Linked DNA regions of Sporosarcina pasteurii. The protein of the gene in region 2 interacts with the protein of the main gene of each other region in a pairwise test. Links are inferred from orthologs where the notes say so. Each region holds a gene or a part of one and is shown on either strand. Other genes may lie near its edges. The genes, in order: dnaB and dnaI.

Region 1 (6,741 bases), 2.4 Mb from region 2 along the record:
AGTGTAAATGTTTTAATTGCTTCAATATATCTCACTCCCACTCACCGCCTTCTTGTAATTCAAATGGTAAAGTAAAGTAAATTGTCGTGCCTTTTCCTTCTTCACTTTCAGCCCATATCTCTCCACCGTGTGCTGCAATCATTTCTCTTGATATGGCTAGTCCCAACCCCGTCCCGCCCATTGCCCGTGAACGAGCACGATCCGCGCGGTAAAACCTATCGAAAATACGTTTAACATTTTTAGGCGATATCCCCATACCTTCATCTGTAATCATCACTTTAAAATACTTTTCAAGAACTGAGATTTCAAAGTAAATATCTCCACCGTCAGGAGAGTATTTTAACGCATTCGAAATAATATTATCGATTACTTGTGTCATCTTATCTGTATCTATTTCAACAAAAAGATCAGTTTGCGGTAATAGACGTCTAAAATTTACGTTTTGGGACTTTGATAATTCAAAACGATCAATAATAAAATTAAAGAATTGGTTAAACTCAACCCACTCTTTATTCAAATCATAATCTTGGCTATCCATTCTCGATAGTTTTAATAGATCTTCAACGAGACGAATCATGCGTTCAGTTTCAGTTTGTGTCACATGCAAAAATGATGGTGCAATTTCTTCATTTTTCCACGCTCCATCCGCAAGTGCTTCTAAATAACTGCGCATTGTCGTTAAAGGGGTTCGTAATTCATGCGAAACGTTAGAAACGAACTCTCGTCGTTCCATATCAATCTTTTCTTGTTCAGTATTATCGTGTAGTACAACAATCAGGCCATTCACAAAGCCAGTTTCTCTTTGTGTAATCGAAAAGCTTGCCCGTAAAATATACGGTTTTTCACGTGTACTAAAATCTAACGCTAATGATTCTTTTTGCTGCGCTAGATCTTCAAACGTATACTCTTCCTCTAACCCAAGTACAGAAGAAATTGGACGATTTAATACGTGTGATTCACTGTAAATCCCGAGCATATGGAGAGCGGGTTCGTTAATAAGCACAACACGCCCTTTTCGATCTGTAGAAATTACGCCATCCGTCATATTTTCAAGTACTGACGTAAGTTTCCTTCGTTCGCCTTCTGTAGATTCTTGTGATTCCTGTAGCCGTCCTGTTAAATGGTTAAAGGCAACCGCAAGTTGACCAATTTCATCATCACCATAGACTCGAACTTTTCTTGAAAAATTCCCTTTTGCCATTTCCTGTGCTTGTCGTCTCATATCAGAAATTGGTCTCGTCATTGTTTGTGCGATAAAAATCCCTAATATAACAGTAATCGTTAAGGATACTGCCGTCCCGCCTGCAAGAATTTGATTAATTTCATCCATTTGTTTAAACATTTTCTCAATATTTGCATCGAGAAAAATTGCGCCAATCACTTCATCACCGTTTTTTATCGGTGTAACTCGAACCATGATTCGGTGGCCTGTACTCTTATCGAAGTAGATATTATTTTCACTCGGCATTCCTGAAGTAATGGTTCGTTTTACGACATCATCTAACGAACGTTGACCAATCATCGACTTATTATCCAATACATTTGTAGCAAGTATACGCGAATGTGAATTAATCACTCGGATTTCATTAATATCTTGTGAATCAAAGCTTGAAAGAACGTTCCGTAAGCTTTCTTCCAAAGTCGGATCATCCTCGGACCGTTCTTTTAACATTTCTTCACGAACACTAAATTCAACGAGGCTCATTCTATCTGCAACTGAAGTTGTAAAATTCGTTTTTAATGTGCTTTCAAGTTCCCTGACGAAATAAAGGCCAATAATTTGCATCGCAATTAAGATTAGTAACACATAGATCAGTACAAATTTAACGTGTATCGAGCGATAGATTCCAACCTTTTGCATATGAGTTACTCCTGCTCTGGGTCACGTAAATAGTAGCCTACACCACGTCTCGTTACAATCCATGTTGGATGACTTGGCGTATCTTCAATCTTTTCTCTAAGTCTCCGAATGGTTACGTCTACTGTTCGGACATCTCCAAAATAGTCATATCCCCAAACTGTTTGAAGCAAATGCTCTCTCGTCATCACTTGCCCGATATGTTTCGCAAGATAATGAATCAACTCAAATTCACGATGCGTCAGTTCAATCGTTTCTCCACGCTTTTGCACAATGTATGCATCGGGTTGAATAATCAATTGTCCGACTTGTAAATGATTAGATTCTTCTTTTTCTTCTTCCGCTGAAACTTTCATATGTCTTCGTAAATTTGCTTTCACCCGTGCAATGAGCTCGCGTGTACCAAATGGTTTCGTGACGTAGTCATCGGCACCTAATTCTAGGCCTAACACTTTGTCAATTTCAGAGTCTTTTGCCGTTAACATGATGATGGGGAAATCATATTTTTTCCTTACTTCCCGACACACTTCCATCCCATCACGTTTAGGTAACATAATATCTAAAAGCATTAAGTCCGGTGTGACTTCCTCTACTTTTTTTAGTGCTTCCTCTCCGTCATATGCAGTGTGAACGGTAAATCCTTCTTTTTTTAAATTAAATTCTAATATATCAGCAATTGGTTTTTCATCATCTACAACAAGTATTGTTTTGTCTTGCATGTCTATTTATCGTTCCTTTCTTGCCTGACTGGCAACACTCTATCTGTTCTTTTTACTCTATCATTATTTTTGAGGTTTGGCACGTTCTAGTTTTTGCTAGCACTTGTAATATTTCCTGGGGAATATTTCCCGAGCGCTATACACTGACAACGTTCGACATATGGATTTTGCTTTATAAACTTGATCCAAATCATGTAGGTCTGTTAATACTGCACAATATATTTGTTCCAACTATTAAACTGCTTATATAATAAAAAGACGGCAAGATAGATGCCGTCTTTCGTTTCTCTATAATTATCTCAATACAGTTAATGGATCAATTCGTGTTCCATTTTTAGTTACTTCAAAATGTAAGTGAATACCTGTTGACCGTCCAGTTGTACCCATTACACCAATCTTAGATCCTGCTGTAACGGTTTGTCCAGGTTTTACATCGATTGATGCTAGATGTGCGTATAATGTACGATAACCATTTTTATGGTCGATGACGACTTTGTTTCCGTACGAACCGTCAAAACCAGTTGAAACAACCACTCCATTGTCAGCCGCTAAAATCGATCGATTAGATGGTCGTGCAATGTCGATGCCGTTATGCATACGTCCCCAACGCATACCCATTTTACTAGAAACATAACCGCCAACTGCTGGCCATTTGAAAGTCCCAGTTCCTCTTGAAGGAATTACTTTTGTTCCACGAACTATAACTTCTTCTACAGGTTCTGAGATGATTTCTTCTTCTGTTACTGACTTCCCAATTACTTGTCCATTTTTCTTACGAATCAGTTCGGTAACGACTTTTTCTCCATCCTTACCTTGTTGAGTTACTTTATTGTCTCCTTTGTAAAGGGAGTCATCTTTCTTCGTTACTTTATCATAAGGTATTTTCAATTTATTTTTCGCTTCATAATGTACTTCAACTTCCACGTAGGGTTCTGTATAAGTGACGTTAAGTTCATCACCAACCCGAATGACGGAGTCTTCCCTTAAATCTTCGTTTATTTCTAGTAGCTTTTGTACTGACATGTCATGCTTACTCGCAATTTTTCCTAATACATCACCAGATTGCACGGTGTACTTCTTTTCTTCTAAAGTACCTTTATTCAAAAGTTTAAGAGCCTCTTTGACTGTCAATACTTCATCCGGCGCGACTGTTTCTGAAACCGGCTGTAACTCACTACTTAAAATAATATCCACAATACGTGTTTCATTTTCTTTTAATGGGGGTAAAGATGAATTAGACTCGTTGGAAGTCTCGTATTCGTCTAGTTCTTGTTCATTGACAGTTTGTAATTTAAGTTTTCGTATAACCGACTCATAACTCGCTTCATCTTTGACGTAGAACGCTACCTGATCATCAACTTGTATGCCCACTGCTTCTGTTTCAACCGTTAGCGTATTTTCCAATGTTTCTAAAATACTTTCATCATTTATATTCGCACTAAATACTCTTTCTGGAATGATAGATAAATTATTTCCTATCATCAGTGTAAAGTCTTCAAATTGCAAATTGCGTTCTTCAATGATGTTCTCTTTTAATTGTTCTAATTTATTCTTATCGGATAATAGACCAATGTACTCGTCATTTGAATAGATATGGTAAATGGTTTGAAAGTCATCTTGTTCTTTCGCTTTTACAAGAACAGATTCGAATTGAAGACTGAACAATAATATACTGATAAAAAATATCTTTTGTAGTTGGGTAAATCTCTTTATTTTAAACGAGCGATTAACTTTTCCTACTCGTTTATTTTTATTTAACAACATTTAATATTCCCCTTCTATCTCTTTCACTATCCCCTGCAACTAGCAGTCTTTAGTAAATTAAACAATGAAAGCTTTATAACTTATTTTCTATTTCTCTATATAAGCAAATTTTTACACCTCCTACAAGTTAACATATCTTCTACAAAAATTGTAGAATTATGGCCCTTTGTAATGAATTTGTATAATAACATCCAATTATTTAAATATATTTACATAAAAAACCATTTTTATTGCGATGTGACGTGTTAAGCTTCTTTACTATTATTAATTACTAGCATGAACAACAAAAAAACAACGAGATGATCCAAATCAAATAGTAAGTTCAAATGATTATCGTTGAACATACTTTTTCTGGATTCTCTCGTTGTTTTCTATTAATCAATAACGATTACAATGTCCTGTTCATCACTTTACTAAAATTCAGGAGCTACATGTTGACTCCAATCTACGTTGACGAACTTGTTATATTCTTTCGCAAACGCCAATGTGACTGTTCCTGTTGGACCGTTACGTTGCTTTGCGATAATAATTTCTATCATATTTTCATTTTCTGTTTCCTTGTCGTAATAGTCTTCACGGTATAAAAACGAAACGATGTCGGCATCTTGCTCAATACTTCCTGACTCACGCAAGTCAGACATCATCGGCCGCTTATCTTGACGTTGCTCAACGCCACGAGATAGCTGTGAAAGCGCGATTACAGGAATTTTTAATTCTCTTGCCAATCCCTTCAGTGAACGCGATATTTCAGAAACTTCCTGTTGGCGGTTTTCTCCTGTTCTACCGCTTCCCTGGATAAGCTGCAAATAGTCTATTATTACCATGCCAAGGCCATGCTCTTGTTGAAGACGACGACATTTTGAACGAATTTCGTTCACTCTTATGCCAGAAGAATCATCAATGAAAATCCCTGCATTTGATAAACTCCCCATGGCCATCGTCAATTTACGCCAATCTTCGGCTTGTAATGCACCTGTCCGTAATACTTGAGCGTCAATATTTCCTTCTGCACAAAGCATACGACTTACCAATTGGTCTGCGCCCATCTCCAAACTGAAGATCGCAACATTTTCCGGTGTTTTTGTCGCAACGTTTTGTGCAACGTTCAATGCGAAAGCAGTCTTACCTACTGATGGACGTGCCGCAACAATGATTAAGTCATTTCGTTGGAAACCAGCAGTAATCTTATCTAAATCGGTAAAGCCAGTAGGAATCCCGGTTACCTCACCTTGTTGATTATGCAATTGCTCAATATTGTCATACGTTTGGACGAGAACGTCTTTAATATGTTTAAAGTCCCCAGCATTTTTTCTGTTGGACACTTCCATCATATTTTTTTCAGCTTCGGAAAGAAGGGCCTCAACCTCATCTTCTCTCGTAAATCCATCTTCAACAATTTGTGTTGCTACGCGTATTAATCGACGTAACAAAGATTTCTCTTCGACAATCTTCGCGTAGTGCATAATATTTGCTGCTGTTGGAACAGAATTTGCAATTTCAGTTAAGTAAGAAATTCCACCTACATCTTCCAATTCCTTTTTGGCCGTGAGTTCTTCTGTCACCGTTACGACGTCAATCGGTTGTCCTTTATCACTTAAAGAAAGCATCGTACCAAAAATTTTCTGGTGTGCGATGCGATAGAAATCTTCTGGAATTAGAACTTCTGCAGCAGTAATTAAGGCTTGTGGTTCAAGGAATACTGCTCCGATGACCGATTGTTCTGCTTCATTATTATGCGGTGGGACGCGATCGATCATCTCATTCATTGTACTCGCTCCCCATTACTCTTCAATCACATGTACTTTTAAAGTTGCTGTCACGTCAGGGTGAAGTTTTATAGGAATATTTGTATAACCTAGTGAACGAATTGGTTCTGGCAATTCCATACGGCGACGGTCTACCTTAATTCCTTCATTTTTAGAAAGTGTGTCGGCAATTTGTTTTGTAGTAATAGAACCAAATAGTCTTCCACCTTCACCGGACTTAGCTTTCATTTCTACAGTAATTTTTTCTACTTTCTCTTTTAATGCTTTTGCTTCTGCCAGTTCAGCAGCTGCATCTTTCTCTGCTCTCTTTTGTTGACCTTTTAATTTGCTTAAATTCCCCGGTGTTGCTTCAATTGCTAATTTATTTTTTAATAAATAGTTTTGTGCATAGCCTACTGGTACTGTTTTAACGTCTCCTTTTGCACCTTGGCCTTTTACATCTTTTAAGAAAATTACTTTCATTGTTACATTCCCCTTTCTTTGTTTTCATTTACTACTTCTTTTAAACGTTCAACAGCTTCCTCTACAGAGTCAATCTCTAACTGACAAGCGGCATTCGTCAAATGACCACCGCCACCCAGTTCTTCCATAATGACTTGTACATTTAACTCTCCTAAAGAGCGTGCGCTAATTC
Region 2 (4,584 bases):
AACGACGATAAACTTGATTTAGATAAGCATGAAGTAATTTCGAATGCGAGTTGTACAACGAATTGTCTAGCTCCTGTAGCAAAAGTTTTAAATGATACATTTGGCATTGAAAATGGGCTTATGACAACAGTTCATGCCTTTACAACTGACCAAAACAATTTGGATAATCCGCACAGTGATATGCGACGTGCGCGTGGATGTGCACAATCGATTATCCCTACTTCAACGGGTGCTGCGAAAGCGCTTTCGCTAGTCCTTCCAGAGTTAGAAGGGAAAATTCATGGAATGGCACTACGTGTTCCAACCCCGAATGTTTCACTCGTTGATTTAGTCGTTGATTTAAAGCAAGATGTAACTGTTGACATGGTCAATCAAGCATTTATTGATAAAGCTGAAGGAGAACTGGCGGGTATTTTACGCTTCACAAAGGAGCCGCTAGTTTCTGTAGATTTTAATACATCAACGGAATCAGCAATTATAGACGGTTTATCTACGATTGTGATGGGAGACCGCAAAGTAAAAGTACTTGCATGGTATGACAACGAATGGGGTTACTCAGCACGTGTTGTAGGTTTAGCCAAAAAAGTTGGAAAGTCTTTAAAGAAAAAAGTTAATGCATAATAAGAGGTAAGAGTAGGGGCAAGATTCCCTACTCTTTTTAAGTTTTGGCTTTTTCTGCTATAATGATAATATATTATGAAAGATAAAGTGGAGGACTTTTTATGAAATGCCCAGCCTGTCAATATAACGGCTCTAAGGTCGTCGATTCTAGACCAGCAGATGCAAATAAATCCATCCGTAGACGTAGAGAATGTGAGTCATGCGGATTTCGTTTTACAACATTCGAAAAAATAGAAGATACCCCGTTAATTGTCGTGAAAAAAGATGGTTCACGGGATGAGTTTGTTGGAAGAAAAATTTTACGTGGGTTAATTCGAGCTTGTGAAAAACGACCAATTTCGCTTGAGAATTTAGAGAACATCGTTTATATTATCGAAAAAGAGTTGAGAAGTTCTGGCGTTGTTGAAATTGATTCTAAAGATTTAGGCGAAATGGTCATGGAGAAATTGGCAGATGTAGATGAAGTGGCATATGTCAGGTTTGCCTCCGTTTATCGCGAGTATCAAGACGTAAGTGTGTTTATTGAAGAATTGAAAAATTTACAAACGCGGACTGCAAGAGATTAACGAATGGAGTGGGATAAATGGTCGCGCTTTTTAGGGAATTACAGCCAATCGATGGATACAGAATAAGATTGTCGCAACCATTTTCCAATTACGATCGGCAACTCCTCACATTATTCTATCAACCGCTTATCGGTTCTGAGGCGATGAGTTTGTTTATGACGCTTTGGGCGGATGCTGAACAAGTGGAGGAACGCGAATATAATCATTATCATTTAATGAATTTATTGACAATGCCGCTCGCACCGATTTTTGAAGCACGGATTTCACTTGAAGCCATCGGTTTAATGCGTACGTATGTGAAAACTGAAGGAGATGTGCGAACGTTTTTATATGAGTTGTCTCCACCGCTCGATGCAAAAGCTTTTTTTGAAGATCCATTGTTATCAACTTTTCTTTTTAGTAAAATTGGTGAACAGGCCTATCGTAATTTAAGAAGTCGATTCACAATTGCGAATGCAGAACTAGATGAATTTAAAGAGGTTTCGAGAACTTTTCTTGACGTGTACAAGCCGGTCACTCATCGAATTGATATAGATGAAGGGGACAAGCATGCAGTGATTGGGCGTAGAAATGCGGAAGGGGTTCCTTTTGAGCAAGATGAATTCGATTTTAACTTATTACGTTCAGGTTTGTCTGAACAAATGGTTCCACAAGCGGCATTAGCTTCTGTATCGAAGGAGCTTATTTCAAAGTTGGCATTTCTGTATTCATTAACCCCTTTAGATATGCAAAAAGTTGTGATGATGGCACTTGATGAGAAATTAGAGCTACCAGAAGCGAGACTTCGAAAAGCGGCTGCTGATTTTTATAAAATGAACACATCAAAAACGCCACCAGTTTTACAAAAGACATTCACACAACCACCGACGCCGACTGTCGAACAAAAGGAAATGACGAGAGAAGAAGAATTGATTTATTATCTAGAAAATACAGCCCCTATCGATATGTTACGGGATTTAAATGGTAAAGAACCGTTGCCTGTCGATGTACAACTTGCGGAAAGACTGGTCAATACGCATGAATTGCCAGTTGGGGTTGTCAATGTACTGTTGCAATTTGTATTTATTCGTAACGACGGCAAAATTACGAATAATTATGTCGAGCGAATTGCTTCTCATTGGATGAATAAAAAAGTTTCCAATGCAAGAGAAGCATTGGAATTTTCGCGTAAAGAACATGATAAATATATGCAGTGGAAAAATGAAGAGAAGAAGCCTGCTACGTATAATCGGAAACCAGTTCGTGAAGGCATGGTGCCTGAATGGTTTTATAAAAAAGAGCAACAGGAAAAATCAGAGGAACATGTAGCACCTGAAACAGAGAAAAAGCAAAAAGAATCTACTGAAGATAATGCGGATATCGAAGAACGCCGCAGAAAGTTACGTGAAAGATTAAGCCGAAGAAGTAAAGGTGTGAACTAATATCGAGCCGATTAAAGAAACATTAAAAAGAGTTGTGAATGCACCAAGCTTTGCAACACGCTATGATGAAATGCGACGGGAAATATTGGAAAATGCCAACGTCCAAAAGTTTTTATCTGATCATGCGGATGAATTAAATAAAGATATTGTTGACCGTAGTTTAGGTAAACTATATGAGTACACGACGGCATCAATTGGTTGTGATAAATGTAATTCTTTAACAGAATGTACCAATATTATGAAAGGCTTTGAGCCCAAATTAGTGTTGAAGAGCAACTTAATTGATATTGAATATGTGAAATGTCAATTAAAACTCATTGACGAGGACCGCCGTAACATCTCTAAAATGATTGAAAGTATGTATATGCCAAAAGATGTCATGGAGGCAAAGCTAGAAGACATAGATTTTGAAGGCAATGCACACAAAAGTCGTTTAACAGTTATAGAGAAAGCGGAGAAGTTTTTATACGAATTAGATGAAACTGGAAAGTTGCCAAGACGTGGTCTATATATTCATGGTCCTTTCGGGATTGGGAAATCATTTATTCTCGGAGCGCTTGCGAATGAGCTTGCTCAGCGTCGAATTAGAACCGTTGCTGTGTATGTGCCGGAGTTTTTACGGGAAATCAAACAATCTATTCAAGATCAAACGTTAAATGAAAAAGTAGACTATGTAAAAAAAGCACCAGTGTTAATTTTAGATGATTTTGGTGCGGAAGCGATGACTTCTTGGACGAGAGATGAAATTCTTGGGGCAATATTACAATATCGAATGGCAGAACAATTGCCGACATTTTTCACGTCAAACCTAAGTTTTAAAGAATTGGAACATCACTTAACTTATACGCAACGTGGTGAAAAAGATGTTGTGAAAGCTGCCAGAATTATGGAGCGTATTCAAACTGTTGCACGGCCTGTGGAATTGAGTGGTGAAAATAGGCGATTAAAATAAGATTATTAGAATCCCCGAAATTTTCAATAAAACTTGCAATTGTAAAATAAGCATTGTATAATCTTCATTAATATCATGATGAAATGCATCGATAAGGACAACAATTGATTAGATTTACCGCCAGAGAATAGGGTCATCGGCTGGAAGCCCTGTAGGTTAAACAATCAGTTTACCACCTTTAAGCAGCATTGGTGAACATTTATTCATTAGCCAATGACGGTCCCGGCCCGTTAGCCGAAGTAAAGCTTCGTTAATCTTATTTATGTTGGGTTAATAGAAGAAGGGTGGAACCACGAGCTAACGCTTCGTCCCTTTTCCAGGGATGGGGCTTTTTTTATTTTCATAAAATAAGGAGTGTTTTAAAAATGGCTGAAATGATTAAATTACAATTTCCAGACGGTACGATAAAGGAATTTCCGAGTGGTACGACGACTGAAGATGTTGCAGCATCGATTAGTCCTGGATTAAGAAGAAATGCAATTGCAGGAAAGCTAGATGAAACATTAATTGATTTCAAAACACCGATTGAGTCAGATGGAAAAATTTCCATTATCACACCAGACTCACCGGAAGCACTTGAAATTTTACGTCATAGTTCAGCACACGTGCTTGCACAAGCCGTTAAGCGACTATTCAAAGATGCGAAGTTTGGCGTTGGGCCAGTCATTGAAAACGGTTTTTACTACGATGTAGATTCGTCTGAGCCAATTACAGCTGAAGATTTACCGGCGATCGAAAAAGAAATGAAACAAATTATTAATGAAAACTTTGAGATCAAACGAATCGAAGTATCACGCGAAGAAGCGAAAAAGCTTTTTGAAGAAATTGGCGATGAATACAAATTGGAGTTAATCGATGCGATTCCTGAAGGAGAACAAGTAACGCTTTATGAACAAGGTGAATTTGTTGACCTATGTCGCGGCGTTCACGTTCCATCCACATCAAAATTACGCGAATTTAAATTATTAAGTGTTGCGGGCGCGTATTGGCGCGGAGATTCAAACAATAAAATGTTACAGCGTAT

The links.
Region 1: the proteins of dnaI (region 2) and dnaB interact in binary tests that used the Bacillus subtilis proteins (3 or more experiments, as listed by UniProt). The link is inferred for Sporosarcina pasteurii from one-to-one orthologs.

Annotation. Positions count from the first base shown.
Region 1 is NZ_CP160452.1:3,272,600-3,279,340, forward strand. What follows is about bases 3,932-6,741. They hold dnaB (replicative DNA helicase), read right to left. Parts: upstream 6,108-6,741; coding sequence 4,755-6,107; downstream 3,932-4,754. Other genes in these bases: AB1H92_RS15960 (peptidoglycan DD-metalloendopeptidase family protein), read right to left, coding at 3,932-4,341; rplI (50S ribosomal protein L9), read right to left, coding at 6,123-6,569; AB1H92_RS15975 (DHH family phosphoesterase), read right to left, coding at 6,572-6,741. Outside these bases: AB1H92_RS15945 (YycH family regulatory protein), read right to left, coding at 1-35; cell wall metabolism sensor histidine kinase WalK, read right to left, coding at 32-1,861; response regulator YycF, read right to left, coding at 1,867-2,577; more of AB1H92_RS15960, read right to left, coding at 2,872-3,931. UniProt on the Bacillus subtilis protein: The main replicative DNA helicase, it participates in initiation and elongation during chromosome replication. Travels ahead of the DNA replisome, separating dsDNA into templates for DNA synthesis.
Region 2 is NZ_CP160452.1:889,564-894,147, forward strand. Bases 1,839-4,584 are described here. They hold dnaI (primosomal protein DnaI), read left to right. Parts: upstream 1,839-2,609; coding sequence 2,610-3,560; downstream 3,561-4,584. Other genes in these bases: AB1H92_RS04035 (replication initiation and membrane attachment family protein), read left to right, coding at 1,839-2,608; thrS (threonine--tRNA ligase), read left to right, coding at 3,926-4,584. Outside these bases: AB1H92_RS04025 (glyceraldehyde-3-phosphate dehydrogenase), read left to right, coding at 1-621; transcriptional regulator NrdR, read left to right, coding at 723-1,187; more of AB1H92_RS04035, read left to right, coding at 1,205-1,838. UniProt on the Bacillus subtilis protein: Helps load the DnaC replicative helicase onto single-stranded (ss)DNA and simulates the helicase activity; in the presence of DnaB more helicase activity is seen.